DNA from 3 places in the Paenibacillus sp. NPDC058177 genome. Region 3 is predicted to be linked to each of the others. Evidence: predicted binding sites of a transcription regulator. Region 3 holds the regulator's gene; each other region holds the start of a gene.
What was found. The regulator LexA, encoded in region 3, represses DNA repair genes until DNA is damaged. The targets are predictions, from matches to a motif close to CGAACATATGTTCG.

Region 1: the regulator LexA is predicted to act here: its motif matches at 963-976, upstream of ACFVU8_RS11610 (YolD-like family protein).
Region 2: the regulator LexA is predicted to act here: its motif matches at 3,918-3,931, upstream of ACFVU8_RS24395 (YhjD family protein).

Annotation. Positions count from the first base shown of each region.
Region 1 covers NZ_JBHVVB010000002.1:340,575-346,942, reverse strand. Annotated here, with positions in the region: gene ACFVU8_RS11625 (YjfB family protein) at 145-321, opposite strand; gene ACFVU8_RS11620 (hypothetical protein) at 516-668, shown strand; gene ACFVU8_RS11615 (hypothetical protein) at 715-849, opposite strand; gene ACFVU8_RS11610 (YolD-like family protein) at 1,023-1,358, shown strand; gene ACFVU8_RS11605 (DNA-entry nuclease) at 1,395-1,829, opposite strand; gene ACFVU8_RS11600 (glycosyl hydrolase) at 2,027-3,511, shown strand; gene ACFVU8_RS11595 (PH domain-containing protein) at 3,608-4,096, opposite strand; gene ACFVU8_RS11590 (hypothetical protein) at 4,277-4,873, shown strand; gene ACFVU8_RS11585 (YolD-like family protein) at 5,055-5,390, shown strand; gene ACFVU8_RS11580 (sensor histidine kinase) at 5,482-6,368, shown strand, end outside.
Region 2 covers NZ_JBHVVB010000007.1:177,132-183,499, forward strand. Annotated here, with positions in the region: gene ACFVU8_RS24390 (choice-of-anchor A family protein) at 1-3,362, opposite strand, end outside; cyclic di-GMP riboswitch class I at 3,452-3,541, opposite strand; gene ACFVU8_RS24395 (YhjD family protein) at 4,010-4,417, shown strand; gene ACFVU8_RS24400 (ASCH domain-containing protein) at 4,604-5,032, opposite strand; gene ACFVU8_RS24405 (hypothetical protein) at 5,099-5,263, opposite strand; gene ACFVU8_RS24410 (FMN-dependent NADH-azoreductase) at 5,971-6,368, shown strand, end outside.
Region 3 covers NZ_JBHVVB010000001.1:744,089-750,456, reverse strand. Annotated here, with positions in the region: gene metH (methionine synthase) at 1-1,474, opposite strand, end outside; gene ACFVU8_RS03550 (FixH family protein) at 1,563-1,991, opposite strand; gene ACFVU8_RS03545 (HAD family hydrolase) at 2,462-3,247, opposite strand; gene ACFVU8_RS03540 (DUF502 domain-containing protein) at 3,290-3,808, opposite strand; gene ACFVU8_RS03535 (DUF896 domain-containing protein) at 3,890-4,063, opposite strand; gene ACFVU8_RS03530 (LysM peptidoglycan-binding domain-containing protein) at 4,174-4,587, opposite strand; gene lexA (transcriptional repressor LexA) at 4,916-5,542, shown strand; gene ACFVU8_RS03520 (L,D-transpeptidase) at 5,706-6,044, shown strand; gene ACFVU8_RS03515 (sporulation protein YjcZ) at 6,124-6,225, opposite strand.

The sequences.
Region 1 (6,368 bases), on a different contig from region 3:
TCGTATTTAAAAGTAAAAGAAAAGCCCGGAGGGCTTGTGAAATACAGAGAGGCGGAGAAAGCAGATGTCTGCTTTCCGCCTGGTGTCTTTTGAAATACTTTTAAAAAAGGGAACTAATGTTCTTGTTAGATTAGCATAAAACAATCAGACGCGAATATCAAGTGTTTTTCCTAAGCTAGGATGAACGCTTTGTTCAAGCATCTGCACCAGATTCTGGCTCTGAGTTTCTGCCTGGTCCTTAGCAATGCTTAATACCTGTATACCCACAGCCTGGGCCAGGGATGCCTGGCTCATTGAAGTAGATAATGCTGCAATATCCATGTCGCACCTCCCTCTATAAGCTATATCGACAAGGATATTCTTTTTTATAAGCAGGCAGGGTACACAAAAATAGCTCAGTCAAGGCCTTGATATAATTGTCACGCATTTCTTTACCTGTTGGCCCATACCTCAAGGCGGAATTTCACATATTCTGAGCTGTATTCAATATTCATCATTCTAAGGAGGAAATTTAAATGGGTGCAGGATATGGTTGCGGTTGTGGAAATGTTAGTCCGGTAAATGAAGCTCCGGTTGTCGCTCCGTGTGTAAGTCCTTTTACTTCTACAGGTGCTATTCTGGTTCTCTTCATTCTGTTGGTTATCATCACTAAAGCCTGTTTGTTCTAGGATAGCTTTATCGTACTGTCCCCCCCTGGCCTTAGCCGGGCGGGGGTTATTTCTTTTTTCTGCGCGCAGGCCCAATTTGGCGTTTGATTCTTCCGGTATTCGGATCCACTTCGACAATGTACAATTCTTTGATCGTTCCCGATAAGGTAAACCATTCCTGCAAGGCCTCGGTTTCAGACATGGGTCCGTATAGTCTTCTTCCGCGATAACAAATATAGAACACCTGGCTCTCCGTTTATGGATAAAATTCCATTCTATTTTAAACTGAAATAGAGGATTTTAAACATTGCATCAAGAACATTTGTTCGCATATAATAAAATCAATCGTTAAATTTCGGCAGGGGGACAGACATCATGACCAGCAATATTGGGAATTTCGGCATAGCAGCAAGTCAGGAATTTTGGATGAAGGGCTTACTGGAGCGACTAGAGGTGGAGTGCAGAGATATGGAGTACCGCGGTAAGCCTGAATTAACGGTGGCTCAATGCAAGGCGATAATGGAAGATATTTTTTATTCGTTTCAGAACGGGTGCAGGATTTCTATGTATACTTGGGACCCGTTTGGCACTGAAAAACTAAGTGGAATTGTGCGGATTATGAACGTCAAACCGCTGCAAATCAAGTTAGAGTTGAACAATGGCACATTCAGGTGGGTGTGGATGGCGAATATTGTGGACACCTTTACATAATAAGGCCCCGGAGGTTATCCGGGGCCGGTTCTGTCATTATTGGAACATGAACTCCACGCGAACACCGTCCGCATATCCTTCTAGCTGATTGCCAACCCAACTTCCGGCGCCGCGGTTGTCGCTTGGCGATATGTATTCAATATCTGCGCCTTCTCCGCCTTCCTTGCACATCGCCATTGGCCATTCGTCGCGGTCATAGCCCTTCTTGGTAGGGACGCCCTTTAGAGAGAGGCGGCGGTTGTTCTCTGCTTGCTCACGATCGATTGTGCATATGGCGGACTCACCCTTTGCAATGGCATCCTGGATGTGCTTAGCTGTCTCCGGATAACGATCCGAGGGAAAGACCAGCTGGACAATTTCAGAATCGGATGGGGATGATGGCGGGAACTGTCCGTCCTCTTCATACCAGTAAGAACCCAGAGCTAGCAGCGCAACAATGATGAGACTGCCGATTAATTTACGTAACTTCACTTCTGCTCCTCCTTTTTCTGCGCTTCAATCAGTATAGCGTATTTCCAATTATAGCGCCTGGATTTGTATATCGCTGATAAAATCGAGCAGAGAAACAGCAGATTCTAAAGACAGGCTCTCTGTCCTGTAGATTAGCCGCGTCCGTGTACAGGGCCTTTTCATACTATGTACCAAAAGTACAAGGGTGGTGAGGGCTAATGGAACAAGGGGTACTTTGGCAGCTGTTAGATTCTGCATCACGGCTGGTAAACGATGTGCAGTGGCAGACGGCGTTCAGGAATTGGGTCATGACCCCGGCCAATCCGAATTTGACGGTTCCTGCCCGAAATCTTCTGAGGACGTTATATGCTTTACAAGGCACGGGGATTATTAACGGACAGCATGATTATCTCGAAAGTCCCGATGAATTCAGCAATAAGCTGAAGACGACTGGGGGACAATATGCCGGGCTCCATGGTTACGAACTGGGAGCCATCAACAACCAGACGCCAGAACTGATCCGCAGCCAAAGAGGCGGGGTAGTCGCCAGTGCAATCCGCTGGTACCAGTCCGGAGGGATTGTAGCCCTGACCTATCACGCTCATCTGCCTGGAACAGCCCCGGCCTGGTCTAATGTATCTATGAATCTGAGTAATGCAGAATTCGATAAATACGTAACGCCCGGCACTCCCCAGAATGCTGCACTGCTTGCCGATCTCGATGACGTTGCTTTGTCTTTGCGCAAGTTAGCGGATGCTGGTGTTCCTGTGTTATGGAGGCCATATCACGAGATGAACGGCGGTTGGTTCTGGTGGGGGCGCAAGAGCAAGTTCATCACACTTTGGAATTTGATGTTCGATCATTTCACGAAGACTCATAAGTTGAACAATATACTATGGGTGTGGAGCCCAAATGCAGACGGTGATGGAGTTGAAGCGCAAGAAGCTTATTACCCCGGCGGGGCGAGGGTGGATATTCTGGCACTCGATATCTATAACAGTGAATTTAAGGATGAGTTTCATAATCGGCTGTGGGATCTTGGGCGGGGCAAGCTGATTGCTATTGGGGAGAATGGCAAGCTTCCGTCACCTGCACTACTTGCCAAGTCACAGCGCAGGTGGTCTTACCTGATGACCTGGGGCAAGCTTCTTTATGAGAGCAATACGGAGTCGGCTATCAAGGATTTTATGAATGCCAGCTTCACCATCAACAGGAGTGAATATACGAAGGCACTTGCAGTTCAGGCTTCCAAGCCTGAGGGTAGTCCGCCAGTCCCTGTCAGTGGTCTGCGGGGAGAGTATTTTAATAATATGCTTCTTAGCGGAATGCCAGCTTTAGTACGGACGGATGCCAATATTAACTTTGTCTGGAGACAAGGCTCGCCGGACCCGGCAATCGGTGTGGACTTCTTCTCTGTACGCTGGAACGGAAGGCTCAGTGCGACTTATAGTGAGGGTTACACGGTGTACTCTTCATCCGATGATGGCATTCGAATCTGGATTGACGGACAGCTGGTTATTGACAGCTGGATCAAGCAGAGTGGACAGGAGCGAAAAGGTATTGTTAATCTGATCGCTGGCAAGCTGCATGACATCAAAGTGGAGTTCTATGAGAATCAGGGTGATGCGCGGGCCGTGCTGATGTGGGAGAGTCCCAGTCAGGTCAAGGAGGTCATCCCGGCGGCGGCATTCTTTCTTCCTTAACGCAGGGCTATGTGGAATTCTCTATATAGAAGTCAACGAGGTAACAGCCCCGGAAATGATCCGGGGCTGTTTGATCTGCAACAAAGGCGTATAAGGTCAAATCTGTTCGCGATAGCTAATGTTATTAACAGTCTTTTCATCACGTACTGCTTTGCGCAGCGCATCCTTGACAGTATGGGCACCATGGATCTTGCGGAACCACAGCTCGGGCGATGAAGCATCATCGGAAAAGATTGTCAGTGTCCCGATACCGAGCATGCGATCCAGAATGGATTGGGATACTCCCAGGTCACGAATTCGGAGCAGTTCAATCTCTTCGACATTTTTACCGATCAGGCCTGTCTTTACTATAATTCTCTGGCTTGTAATCGTATAAGTAGTCGTATTAAGGCCCACAAGACCCTTCAGTCGGTCGGATATGCCCGCCGGCTTTCCTTCCCATAGCTTGATTTCCTGAGCAGGCGTCAGGTCTCGCAGCGTGCGCTCGGCTGTCGGTGAAGCTCCTCCGTTCAGCGCGGTCCCACATTCTCCGCAAAATTTAGCGGCCTGCTTATATTCTGTTCCACAGGCTGTACAATAAGGCATCGAATGAACCTCCTCTCCCCATAAACATTTGTTATATTTATTATTATACTGCCTTATCCGGTCATTGGTTGCACACATAGCTATGATGTATTTTTTTTGCATTTTCCCCCGATTTACATTAATTTCATTTGCACTTTACAATAACCGACATTATTCTGTTATGTGGGGGGAATGTAAACGATGAAACGAGCTTGGCTAATAGGGTTGATTGGGCTGGTTCTAACGCTCTCAGCCTGCAGCTATAATGATTCTGCTTCAACCGCGGCGCTGTCGGAGGAAGAAGTGCAGGAATCTGTGCAAAATTATTACAATGAAATGTCCAAAATTGAACAATTAGGAAAATCGTCGCGGGAGCAATTCAACAAGACGATCGCCGCGTACTCGGCTGGGACAGCTACATCCAAAGAAATGGAGAAAGCCATTGCTCAGTTCAAGGATACGGCTACTGATATCTCATCTCAGGCGAAAAAGGTTGAAATCTCCGACCGTCTGCCGGAGAAAGTTAAGAAGCTGCTGGATGAGGCTCAGATTGCTTTTCAAAGTGCCTATTCTTTAAAAGAAAAAGCTTCAAAAGGTGCCGATTCTGCTGATGTGTCCGCCGACGAATTCAACGAGCTTAATCAGAATGCAGATCTCGCGATGCTGTACGGAATCTCTAAGCTCAACGAAGCCAGAGTGGCTACTGGACTTTTGGAGCCGGACAAGGATGCTGACCCGAAGGCAGCCGCTGATTCCAAGGTGGTAACCGGAACAGATTTGGAAAATGTTAAACCATAAGATACCCTGCCCCTATGCCTGGGGATGACGATAAAAGGCGCTGCACAGCACAGCTGTGGGCGCTTTTTTGCGTGCGGATTGTCATTTTTTTCATATTGATTAAAGGACTTGACTATGGATATAATACAAACATACGTTCGTGTTATGTGGAATTATTAATTGAACCGAAGGAGGCCAGGCAATGGGTAAGAAGCTGGAAGGTAACGGATTATGGGAGAGCAGCCGGATGATGCTGCCGGAGCACAAGAACCGGATTATCAGCGATGAACGGGAGACGCTGCGCCGCATCCAGCCGGTACTGGATGAGCAGAAGCAGGAGGAGATTGAGAGCACCCTGGCGCTGTCACTGCGAAGTCATGTGTGCGTCACGGTGATTCTGTTCGATCCGTTCGAGAATGAGGCGGTGAGCGGCTTTGTGACCTCCATTCACACCCACTCGCGGGAGATTAAGCTGCAGTGGGCGGAGGAATGGAAGTGGATTCGTGTAGACCAGATTGTGGAAGCCTATATCGTTTAACATCACTACTGTCGTTCTTAATCAGCTTACAAACTCCTCTATTGCTGTGCTACAATGTACTGGCAATGGGGAGTGAGTGGAGGATGACTAGATGAAATTTATCAAAGGGAGCATTATATCTAAAATTATTATCAGCTTAATCGTAGCGACAACTGTTCCTTTCATTATTTCTAACTATTTGTCGTATCAGATCACGGGCAAAGCAATTAAACGCCAGTTAGTTGAGCTTAATCAGAATTCGATGTCAATTACGATGTCAGAATTGCAGTCTTATTTTCATGATTTGTCACTACTTGGCCTAACATACTTTTCTGATCCTGAGCTTGTTAGATTATTGTCAGAAAAAGACCCGCAAACCCCTGCTGAGAGTGTCTATATTGCGCAGAGGCTTGAGAAAATATATGCGAATTACAGCGAGATAGGTGCAGTTTCTTACAAAAGCGCACTAACAAACAAGCAGTTCAATATTCGAGATCATTATAATTCCATAGTTACAATTCCTGATTTTAAAAACCGTGAGATGTCTTATGCGCATACAGAGCTTAAGCAGCCCTTTCAAGTTACACATAATAATAGAGAACCCAGATTACGTGTCAATAAGCCATTCATAGATGTTTTTACTAGAGAAGTAATCGGCTTTACTACCTTTGATATTAAACCCCTACAAATCCGTAAGATGCTAACATCCTTAACGACAAGTGAGCAAGGCCCTGTATACTTATTTATCGGTAATAATCTGGAATTGCTCTATACAACTGCAGATGAGAGGGATTCGACTGAGCCGGCACTTTCCCAAACAACGTATCCGGAGACAATACAAAAAACTGGAGAAGCATGGCAGGCAGAACTTAATCAGAGGCTTCATACATCGCAACTACTTACAGATAAAGGGGAACTTCAAACTCCTGAAGGCAGTTATGTCTATTTGAGTAAGACAAATGAGAATGGCGCAATCATGACAATAGTTAGGTTTATACC
Region 2 (6,368 bases), on a different contig from region 3:
ACAATAGAAGGCGTTGCCGGTTTTTTCGAAGGTGTCGGCGTGGACGTCGGCACCGGTGCCAGTGGTACTTGCTCATCTTCAATGATGATTTCCTCATTGTCCGGTGTTGGCGTTGGTGTCGGCGTTGCTGTTGGTGTTGACACTGGTCCAGCCGGTACCGGATCACGATCCACAACAATTGTGCCAATTACAGGTGGAGTCGTTGGACTTGGCTGCGGTGTAACCACTGGTGGTGCTGGCGTCCATGTTGGTGTTTCAGGCGTCCATGTCGGTGTTGGCGTTACTTCCGGTGTTGGCGTCGGTGTTACTTCCGGTGTTGGTGTCGGCGTTACTTCCGGTGTTGGCGTCGGTGTTACTTCCGGTGTTGGTGTCGGCGTTACTTCCGGTGTTGGCGTCGGTGTTACTTCCGGCGTCGGTGTCGGCGTTGGCGTTGGCGTTGGTGTTGGTGTAGCCGTCGGTGTTGGTGTCGGCGTCGCTGTCGGCGTAGCCGTTGGTGTTGGTGTAGCCGTCGGTGTTGGTGTCGGCGTTGGCGTTGGCGTTTGTGTTGGTGTAGCCGTCGGTGTTGGTGTCGGCGTTGGCGCTGGTGTTGGTGTAGCCGTCGGTGTTGGTGTCGGCGTTGCCGTTGGTGTTGGTGTAGCCGTCGGTGTTGGTGTTGGCGTTGGTGTTGCCGTCGGTGTTGGTGTTGGTGTTGCCGTCGGTGTCGGTGTCGGTGTCGGTGTTGGTGTCGGCGTTAGCGTTGGTGTTGGTGTTGGTGTTGGTGTTGGTGTTGGTGTTGCCGTCGGTGTTGGTGTTGGTGTTGCCGTCGGTGTCGGTGTCGGTGTTGGTGTCGGCGTTAGCGTTGGTGTTGGTGTTGGTGTTGGTGTTGGTGTAGCCGTCGGTGTTGGTGTCGGCGTTGCCGTTGGCGTTGGCGTTGGTGTTGGTGTAGCCGTCGGTGTTGGTGTAGCCGTCGGTGTTGGTGTCGGCGTCGCTGTCGGCGTAGCCGTTGGTGTCGGTGTTGGCTTCGGCGTCGCTGTCGGCGTAGCCGTTGGTGTTGGTGTCGGCGTAGCCGTTGGTGTTGGTGTCGGCGTCGCTGTCGGCGTAGCCGTTGGTGTTCGTGTCGGCTTCGGCGTCGCTGTCGGCGTAGCCGTTGGTGTTGGTGTTGGTGTCGGCTTCGGCGTCGCTGTCGGCGTAGTCGTTGGTGTTGGTGTCGGCTTCGGCGTCGCTGTCGGCGTAGTCGTTGGTGTTGGTGTCGGCTTCGGCGTCGCTGTCGGCGTAGCCGTTGGTGTCGGTGTTGGCTTCGGCGTCGCTGTCGGCGTTGCCGTTGGTGTCGGCTTCGGCGTCGCTGTCGGCGTAGCCGTTGGTGTCGGTGTTGGCTTCGGCGTCGCTGTCGGCGTAGCCGTTGGTGTCGGTGTTGGTGTCGGCGTCGCTGTTGGCGTTGGTGTCGGTGTCGGCGTTGGCTTCGGCGTCGCTGTCGGCGTTGCCGTTGGTGTTGGTGTTGGCTTCGGCGTCGCTGTCGGCGTAGCCGTTGGTGTCGGCGTTGGCTTCGGCGTCGCTGTCGGCGTAGCCGTTGGTGTTGGTGTCGGCTTCGGCGTCGCTGTCGGCGTAGCCGTTGGTGTTGGTGTCGGCTTCGGCGTCACTGTCGGCGTAGCCGTTGGTGTTGGTGTCGCTGTCGGCGTTGCCGTTGGTGTTGGTGTCGCTGTCGGCGTTGCCGTTGGTGTCGGCTTCGGTGTCGCTGTTGGCGTAGCCGTTGGTGTCGGTGTAGCCGTTGGTGTTGGTGTCGCTGTCGGCGTTGCCGTCGGTGTTGGCTTCGGCGTCGCTGTCGGCGTAGCCGTTGGTGTCGGTGTTGGCTTCGGCGTCGCTGTCGGCGTTGCCGTTGGTGTTGGTGTCGGCGTTGCCGTCGGTGTCGCTGTTGGCGTTGCCGTTGGTGTCGGCGTAGCCGTTGGTGTCGGTGTTGCCGTTGGTGTTGGCGTCGGCGTCGCTGTTGGCGTTGCCGTTGGCGTCGGTGTCGCTGTTGGCTTCGGCGTTGCTGTTGGCTTCGGCGTTGCTGTTGGCTTCGGCGTTGCTGTTGGCTTCGGCGTTGCTGTCGGCTTCGGCGTTGCTGTCGGCTTCGGCGTTACCGTTGGCTTGGGTGTTTTTGTCGGCTTTGGTGTTGGTGTTGGCGTTGGGCACGGTGTCGGTGTTGGCGTTGGTGCTGGTGTTGGGCACGGTGTTGGCTTTGGTGTGGACGTTGGTTTTGGCGTTGGACTTGGTTTAGTTGTCGCTGTCGGTGTAGCCGTTGGCGTCGCACTTGGTGTAGCGGTTGGCGTCGCACTTGGTGTAGCGGTTGGCGTCGCACTTGGCGTTGCCGTCGGTGTTGGCGTTGGCGTCGCACTTGGTGTTACCGTCGCTGTCGGTGTAGCTGTTGGCGTCGCACTTGGTGTGGCCGTTGCTGTCGGTGTTGCTGTCGGCTTCGGCGTTGCACTTGGTGACGGTGTTGGTGTCACGGTTGGTGTCGGACTTGGGCTTGGGCTTGGGCTTAGCGTAGGCGTAGGCGTTGTTGACGGGGTGGTTCCTTCAAACGGATAATGGTGCATTTGCACAAAACCGTTGAATGAAGTGGCTATCAACGTACCATGCAATTCCGCGTAATTGTAGAACACACTTGCTTTCGGCGCCAGAATTGTACCTTCTATGGTTGTATTAGCTATACTGATTGAGCCTGCTTGATAAAAATTAAATAATACCTTCCGGGGGCTTCCTCCCCAGATTTGAAAACTCGGAATGCTGACTGCGCCTCCGCTAACATTGACTATAACAGTGCCATTGTTTGAAATGTTGAACTGAAGACCATTGGCATCCTTCAAATCAGAGGCAGATAAATTCACTACATTAAAAGCTCCCGGGGCGTTAATCGTTATTTTCCCGTACTCTTTAGTGAACGATCCTGCTTCAGGGAGAGACGCCAGCTCAGCCGATTTATTAATCAGAAATTGCTTTTCTCTAGCAAAATCAATTGGAGTAGCCTTTCTCTCGCCTTCTTTGATATCAGCCCTTTCCTTGGTCAAAGACCCCCCGTAAACGGCTGTGCCATACACAGTTCCATCAGTCAGATTAATGTTTCCTCCCGCAATTAGAACATCGCCGCCCGGGGCATCCTTAGATACACCATAACTTTTCAGGCTGATATTCCCTGCGGCGGCAAGTCGCCCGTGAATCTGGTCGCTCGACTGCGTGAAATCTCCAAACACAAAAGCATTAAAATTCCCGGCAACCCCCAAGACTGGCGTCGGGGTATACGGCAAGCCCGATGTTGCGTTCACAGGGACGCCCAGGGAAAACGTGCTTCCCACAGTCAGCAGCCCTGCCAGGAACAATTTCACTGCCGACTTCATTTTTTTCCTCAATGCTTACACCTCCTATTAAATTCTATATGATCTCGTAGCAGCTACGATGACAACAAAAAAAGACCACCAAGAAGTAGAGAAGCTCTCTTCATGGCAGTCGGACGGTCATGGCACTGATTAGCACTTTAGACTCCTGGACTTTGCGTCCCGCCTTTTCAGACGGTTTGCTATTATACATGACGATAATAAATTGCTAGAAATACCCGCAAAACAGCATACGATAGGCCCATGTAATGGGTTTTATTATGAATTTACCAATAGTTTAGCTTGGCGTTATCACATTGTCAACGAATTCCTTTTTGTACAATCTTTAAATAAAAAAAGCGCCAAAAGGCGCTTCAAATCGTCATTTTATCCTCTTTTTAGAACAGCTGTATCCAGCCGATAATTGATATCCATAACGGAATACTCAGGAACAGTCCGAACAGCATCCCCCGACAAATATTCCCCTCATGCTCCATGGCCCACTTCTCCTTCAATATTACAATAGTCTTCTTTTTAGTATTTCAAATTAAATATAATATCATTCCTCCAAATAAATTGTGAATTAAATCACATATATATGTTTGTTTATAAATACCATTGAATATTTTTTGAAATCCGGAGTAGAATAGGAATATACGTTCTCATTTTAGGTGGTGATATGCATGCACAAAGCCGAGAGTATAGACAATCATCTGGTAAAATCGTATTTGCTTCTCCCGCTGATCCTATCCGCTTTTGAACGCGATGCCAGCATCATTTCCGCACAGCTTCGAACACCTTCACCTTATCTTGAAGTTCTGGATACGGCAGCCAGTGCAGCTACTGCAGATCTCAGGGATATCCGCACGGAGATGAGAATGCGCGGCATCAAAGTATATGAACAACATAAGCTCCCGCATGGCCTTGAAGCCAAATTCATCTGCCGGGGATATCACGAACGGATGCTGCTGCTGAATGAACTCATTGCCGCCCAAGCAGGAATCCATATGCGCAGATACCTAGGACTGGATATTTCAGCTTTCCGAAATGAGCAGGAGCAATATGGAATCAAGCCTGCCCCTCAACTCTAAATCCACCCTATGCCAAGGATCGGTTAAAAAAATAGGCCCTGCCATGGGAGTTGGCAGGACCCAAATCTATACCACTAAACACTGGGGGGCGTTTGGTAAATCCAATATAACCCCCGAACCTGAAAATAAGCTGATCTTAAGATAAAAATTAGCTTAAAAAATATCACGATTTTTGTTAAACAAGGATCAGAAATGCTCCTCCTCTTCAGAAAGGGGATACTCCCAGAATCCTAGCCGACCTTTGGCCGGAACGTGATGAACCAGCGGACGAACATTCTCTAGCTCCCAAGCGAAGCGTCCTTCTGTATAGTCGCCAAAAGCCCGTTCGTTCTCGCCTATCCACTGCGCCACACTATTCAATCCGGTAATTTCATGGCACTCCTTCAGTTTACCTGTAGCAATAATAACACCCGTGGGTAAATTCTCTTCTGTATAGCCGTGCTTTGCGAGTATTGATTGGAACGGCTCTCGTCTACATGCTGCCTTGTCTATTTTAAGACCGGCATGGATTGCCAGTTCTCCCCGATATGTCGTTCGCCATGAACGAGTTTCGTAGTTTTTCTCACCAAGCGCGACCAATGTAGCCCAGGGCTGCCGTATTGTTAAGCAACGCATGTTGTGTTATCTCCTTCTTTATTTCGCTGAGCTATCAGGTGTATATCCCTACTATAGCTCTTTTATCTAGATATCGAACTTCTTATCCAACACCACAATAAACAAAGTCGCAAGCGGTCCACACAATAATGAGATTAGGAACCAATTCAGTCCACTTCTGTTTTTGCCCTGTGCCAGTCCGGCATTAATTAAAGCAAGCGTACCCCAGCCCACAAAATATCCGTTCTCCATCTTGTACTCCTCCATTTCTCATTTAATATTTGTCCGAATTCATGAGATCGACCGGATTATACCTGAATAATTCTGGAATAAAGGGCTGTGACAATAGCTTTTTGGGTGATTACAATGAACGTCATATGGCTTTAATAAAAATTTCGCTTTTTAAGAAACTCCAATATAATAAAATTATACTTAAATTGAAAGGCATCATAACTATGTTAAAAAAATCATTTTTATACTCAGTAATTATCGTCATCGTTTCAACGTTAATTAATCTCATTACCTCCCCTAAACAATGCTTTTAACCGCTCTATGTATTGTCTTCATTTTTGTTTTTCTTGTCTTATTTTTATTGAGGGTATTTAAAAAGGGACGCTGAGCAGTAGCATGAAACTTTGTCATACGAGCAAAGTCAGCGTATATGGTATATGAACCGTACTCCTGAGAATCGGAGTGCGTTTTTTTTGCATTTCACATAGAAAATCCCTTTTTGATGTGTCTGTAAAAGAAGAGGATAACCATTGGACTCTAAATGCGAGTGTCTGGGATTCGTGCTCCTTCGAGAACGCACTTGCATATACCATGAAAAATCCGGACAAAATTAACCAAGACAACCATGCAGCAAAAGTTCTTTTTTTGTGATTTAGTGTCACAGATAGCCCTGCTCATTTGTCTACATAAATGTACAACAAAAAAAACTATTATGGAGGCACTATCCAATGAGCAAGCTACTTATCATTAACGCACACCCTCTAGTTGATTCAACTACTTCATTCAGTCTTAATGTATTCAAACACTTCATGGAGACTTATGAAGAGCATAAACCTAATAATGAAATCATCGAACAAATTAACCTATATGAAGATGAGGTTCCTTTAATTGATAAGACTGTCCTAGGTGCTTGGGACAAGTCTGCAAAGGGTGAAACTCTAACAAGTCAAGAAAAAGAAGTAACCGGACGAATGAATGAAGTATTGCAACAATTCAAAAGTGCTAATAAATATCTTATTGTTCACCCGCTGCATAACTTCAACGTTCCATCAAAGCTTAAGGATTATGTCGATAACATTATGATTGCAAGGGAGACATTTAAGTATACCGATACAGGATCAGTGGG
Region 3 (6,368 bases):
GCAGATCATGGGAACGTTTCGCTACCGCCAGCTTGTCGACCGCCTTGATCGCCTGCCCACTCTCATCAATTGTTCCGACAACAATAGCAGCACCATATTTATGAATCAACGGTGTAACATGCTCGAATTTTTCTTCACCATCTTCAAGGTTAATGGAGTTAATGATCGCTTTACCCTGGCAATACTGCAAGGCAAGGTCAATAACCTTCGGGTCTGTGGTGTCAATCATCAGCGGAACTTTAACCTTCTTGACCACAAGCTCCAAGAATTCCTTGATATCTTCGCTCTCGTCACGGTCAGGGTCCTGTACGCAGACGTCAACTACCTGTGCACCACTCTTGACCTGAGCCCGGGCAATTTCAGAAGCTTCCTCATACTTCCCTTCCACGATCAGACGTTTGAACTTCCGCGAGCCCAGTACATTCGTACGCTCTCCAACCATGTAAGGACGGTTACCATCCTCGACATAGACTGGATCAATCCCCGACAAAGCGGGCGGATGAGTGCCGTTCAGCTCACGGGGCGGGAATTTCGACAATTCCTCAACCATAGCCCGGATATGTTCCGGTGTCGTTCCGCAGCAACCGCCCGCGATATTCAGCCAGCCCTTTTCGGCAAAAGCACCAATCTTGCGGGCAAGCGAATCCGGCGATTCATGATAATGCCCGTTCTCGTCCGGCAGACCCGCATTGGGGTAACAACTGATGGCAGATGATGAAATATCCGACAGCGTCCGGATGTGATCGCGCATGAACTCTGGTCCGGTCGCACAGTTGAGGCCAACAGAGATCGGTTTTAAATGCTCCAGTGAAATATAAAAGGCTTCGATATTCTGCCCAGCGAGCGTTGTGCCCATCGGCTCAATCGTACCCGAAATCATAACAGGTAGTGTAATACCGGTTTTCTCAAAAGCATTACGGATGCCGATACTGCCCGCTTTAACATTCAGGGTATCCTGTGAGGTCTCTAGCAGCAGCACATCGACTTCACCATCGATCAAGGCAACTGCCTGTTCCTCATAACTGTCCACCAGTTCCGCAAACGTGACACCGCCGGTTACCGACAAAGTCTTCGTTGTAGGACCCATAGCACCAACTACATAACGCGGGTGATCTGGAGTCTCATACTTTTCGACAGCATTGCGCGCCAGTTTGGCGGCTGCCAGGTTAATCTCACGTGCCCGCTGCGGAATATCATACTCCGCAAGAACGACTGATGTAGCTCCAAATGTATTGGTTTCGATGAGATCAGCACCTGCTTCCAGGTACTGCTCATGGATCGTCTGAATAACTTCTGGCCTTGTAAGCACCAACATTTCATTACAACCGTCCAGTTCTTCTCCACCAAAATCTTCTCCAGTAAGCGGGACCTGCTGGATCATGGTCCCCATTGCGCCATCAAGAATCAAAATGCGTTGCTGTAAGCTCTCTGCAAGTGTATATTTAGCCACGTTCCTATCCCCCCAGTAAAACATTAGAGTAAGTTTAGCAGAATAAAGGGAATTCGGAAAGTCTTCCTTCCGTCTCTGCCGATTCATCGCTGTTCAAGTCATGCTATCGTAATTATGGCAATGGCTTAACGGAAAGCTCCTTGCTTGGCATGGAATGCTGTGTCCGTGCGGTTACATGAGAGGTCACATTGTAAAGCCCTTCCTCGGCAAAGGTTCCTTCTGCGGTGTACTTCCCGTCTCCTGCCGAAGAGCCTTTTAGTTCCATTTTTTCAGTCTTACCCTCTTTGTTGACGATTTCAAAAAGCACTTCCCTGGCATCATCCACAGGTTTACCTTCCTTGGTTACCGTAGCTTCGAATGTAACCGGACTGCTCACTGTAACTTCAGCCGGACTCCAGTCCAGTTCTACTTTGATCGGCTCCATAGACATATCTACAGAATGACCGGCATGCCCTCCCCCACCTGTTCCGGAGGCGCAGCCTGCCAGTAGCAATGTGAATACAATACCTAATAATGAGACCGTTTTCCTCGGGTTCAACATCTGAAGCCCTCCTGATATAATGGTTATCTTATTACTAGAGTTGCTATGTAAGATGAGTTTAAGATACGAACGTAAGGCTCGGCGTCACTCCGGTGAAGTTTGGACTTTCGGTCACTGTTGTCCCCAGAATTCTTTCATTTGTACCGCTTATGGCGGTTGGAATCCGGTGACAGTTTATGCTTTCGATGCTAGCTTTCCTTCGGAAAGCTTTCAGACGAACGCCATCGCTCCTACAGTTCCAATCTTCCCTTCCGTTCCTACTCGCTTTTTGTTAATCTCTTTTATTCATCTTTTATAGCATCAAACATTGCTGCATGGAGCCCTCGGTGTAATAATTCTCTTTCTATTATACACATTATTTACATTTTTTCAGGAAGGAAAGACTGCTTCATTAACATACTAGTAATAGAAAAAGCCGCCCCATCCGTAGAAAATCTACTTCAGGAGGCGGCTCTATACAAAAAAGTTCCTTACAGAGTTTGTACCAGCGGAAGCAGCTCCGCTAGATGTCCGATTTCATAGTCCGGCGTAATCGCCGGATCTTTGTCCTTACCGGTACGGTTAATCCAGACGGTCGTAAGTCCTGTACTCAAGCCGCCGAGAATATCGGTAGTCAGCTTGTCACCGACCATGATGCCCTGCTCCGGCGCAATGTCCAGCAAGCCAAGGGCATGCTCGAAAATCGAAGTATCCGGTTTGCCTTTGCCAAAACTGCCAGAGATCACAATATGATCAAAATAAGGAATCAGTTCCGGCACCCCGTCCAGTTTCTCTTGCTGAAGGGCAGGACAACCGTTGGTTAGCAACAACAGCTTCACTTTTCCGCGTAGCTGATCCAATACCTGCAAGGTCTCTTCGTACATATAAGGACGGCTGCGGCGTTCAGATGCAAACTTGGCCGCGAGCGTCTCAGCAAGGACTTCGTCATCTACACCAAGCGATGCAAGCCCCCGGCGCCAAGACTCTTTGCGGTAGATCGGTGCCAGCTGTTCCAACTGACGGAATTCAGGCTGCTCACCAGCACTGAAGTTGGCCCAAAGCGCTTCAAACGGGTTAATCCCAATCATTTTGGTAAACGGAAAAGTCTCATAGGATTCATACAAACCTCTGGCTTCTCTACGTACAGCAGCTTCCAACTCATGGGGATCCACAGCGTCTCCTGCACCCTCACAAGCGGAAAGGAACGATTCCTCAACACTGCGTTCATCCCAAAGCAGCGTATCGTCCAAATCAAACAGTACAGCGGTAATCGGCATTTAAGTAACTCCCTCTCCCTGAAGTGAACTGCTCTCTATTGTTTACAATTGCTCTACCGGAATGTTGTTGACCTTACCGAATTCTTGCAGTCGTTCGCCCATCGCAGCCGTGTCATAACGGTTAATCAGCTTGGAGAACATCCAAGTGGTACGTTTGCCTTTATACTTAATCGTGACAGCACTACGCGAGACTGTGATTTTCTCAATATCGGTAGCAGGCAGCCAACGTTCGCGGTTGAATTTGATAGTGGATAATCTGTTCCGCTCTACCTTCAGGAAAGGACGACGGAAATACAGCATAACTGCCAGCAGCAAGTACAACCCAACGCCTAGCCAGTGCATGAAGACGCTACCTCCACTTTGATCCAGAGTGCCGATGATCCAATACAGCACACCTAGCGCAACGAGAGCAACGGGCAATACGATATTGCGACCCTTGAATACATCGCTGGTCTTTGTAGTGGAGTTCGCGGAATGAATAGCATCCTTCCCCTGTTTCTTTCTTTGCTTATTGAGTTGCTGTGAATTGCGTTGAACCATTCTTTCCCAAGAACGGGCCATGTCATTTCCCCCTAGTCATCCTGAAATATCTATGAAAAGAAACAGAGGGTTCATACGAAGCCTCTGCTCCTTGTTCAGCGCTTATTTATCTACGAATTCAATGGTATCCAGTTGGGACCGAAAATTACGGCGGATGTTACCCAGGTAAATTTCACGGAGCTTAGCGCGTTCAGCCGTTTCCTCTTCATTCAGGCCTTCGCTCTTCTGCTTGCGTGCCAGTTCATTAATTCGTGCAACCAATACATCTATATCCAAAGATTTCGCCTCCCTAATAAATTCATTCTAACTTTGCCATGAGAAAAAGAGCTTGTCAAGGTTTACCCCCTGCAAGCTCTCTGATGTTCCTATCTATGATCATGAAGTTCTTAAAATAACGGCACTGTTATAATATCTCCTGCTCGAATATGACTGTCGGTCAATTGGCTCGATCGTTTAATTCCTTCTATATATACGGCTGTCTTCATCTTGGCCGGTTTATTCTTGAGAGCAATGCTCCAGAGTGTGTCTCCAGGTGCAACAACAATCTTCTTCTCTTGCTTCGCAAGATTGACGGGACCAGCAAACACATTACCTACTACAGTAAATCCTGCAACAATCAGCAGCAAAAAAAGAGCTATCTTATAGAAGTTAAATGTTCTAGACAACGGACTTAATCCTTTCGACAGCACCTTGGTGATTTCTTGAATTCTATTTATTATTCCGGAACCTAAAGTTTGTCCTGCAGAGTTAACTTCTGTACCCTCGTCATAGATGCTATGGTATGTACTGTACTTTAACATGATTCATCATCCTCCAAACACTTGTTCTTACTTTCAAAAACAATATAACACGAACATGTGTTTTGATCAATACTATTTTCGAACAATTGTTCCCCTCTTATTAAATTGCCTTTTTGGTTGCAAAAAATGATCCTGATGTGCTTATTTCCCTTGCCGATCTTGCTCATTTCCTCAACGTACTAGTCAATTATTGAATATACCATTCTCCCTACTGTTCTCATCCTTGTTCGCTTCTCTTAAACTATTGATAACGTTAGAACTTATGTTTGTGCGAACGACAGTTCTATGTTATAATTTTCCCAAACATTACTATATGGGGTTGATTCTGATGTCAAAGATTTCGAGTCGCCAGCTGGCGATCCTGGAATTTATACGTAACGAAGTCCGCAGCAAGGGTTATCCTCCTTCCGTACGGGAAATCGGGGAAGCTGTAGGCCTCGCCTCCAGTTCCACGGTGCACGGTCATCTGGACCGTCTTGAGAAGAAAGGCCTGATCCGCAGGGATCCGACAAAGCCGCGTGCCATTGAACTGCTTGGCCAGGAAGACTCGGAGAATGTCCATCAATTTGCCCAGACGATTACTCGTGTTCCTGTTGTAGGTAAGGTTACCGCCGGGGTGCCTATCACCGCAACGGAGAACATCGAGGACTATTTCCCGCTCCCAACGCATTACGTTGGTGACAACAAAGTGTTCATGCTCTCTGTTCTTGGTGACAGTATGATCGATGCTGGTATTATGAACGGCGATTATGTCATTGTGCGCCAGCAGCAAACCGCAGATAACGGTGATATTGTTGTCGCTATGACTGAAGACGATGAAGCTACCGTCAAGACCTTTTATAAGGAACGCGATCATATTCGTCTCCAGCCAGAGAATCCGTCCTATGAGCCACTGCGCCTGAATCGGGTAAGCATTCTGGGCAAGGTCATCGGATTGTTCCGGGATGTCCACTAACTCATCAATAATGACTCTATTTAGAAGACTGTTCCGTTACGCGGAGCAGTCTTTTGTTTATTCATACTCTCACCCTTTGATAACCTTCTTATTTTCAACAACTCTTCGCATTAACGGCACCCCTACTCCGCACATATCCTGATATCAAAGGAGTGCTGATCCTATGCCCAATTACCGAATTATCGTCGATTTGACACAACGGATGCTTTATTTGCTGGACAACGATTCTGTCGTCAGAGGTTTCCCTGTTGGAATCGGAACCATGCTGACCACAACACCAGAGGGAGATTATACGATCATTAACAAACAGCCCAATCCCGGGGGCCCATTCGGGGTATTCTGGATGGGACTTTCCAAGCCGCATTATGGCATTCACGGGACGAACGATCCTTCTTCCATCGGACATCAGGTCTCGCATGGGTGTATTCGAATGTTTAATCAAGATGTGCTGACACTTGCTGCGCTGGTTCCAATTGGAACTCGGGTGACTATACGGCGTTAAGCTCCCAGTGTCAGCAGATTTGAAATGCAAAAAGCCGTCAGACATTGTCTGACGGCTTGAACATGGAGACGTAATCAAATTAAAGCCAGAAAGATTTAGTGATGATAACCAACAAGATGAAAAGAACCAAGATTGCAGCAGTAGATGTGCCCAAACCGTATCCTCCAGCATATTGACCCATGAGTAATTCCTCCTTTTTTTTATGAAGACACCAGGTTTTGCAGTAACAAAAGATCCGCCCTTGAGATAAGATGATTTTTCTTCCCGGCTAACTTATTGTCAGATTAGTTCAGTTTTCTCTTCATTAAATCCAGCAAATACTCA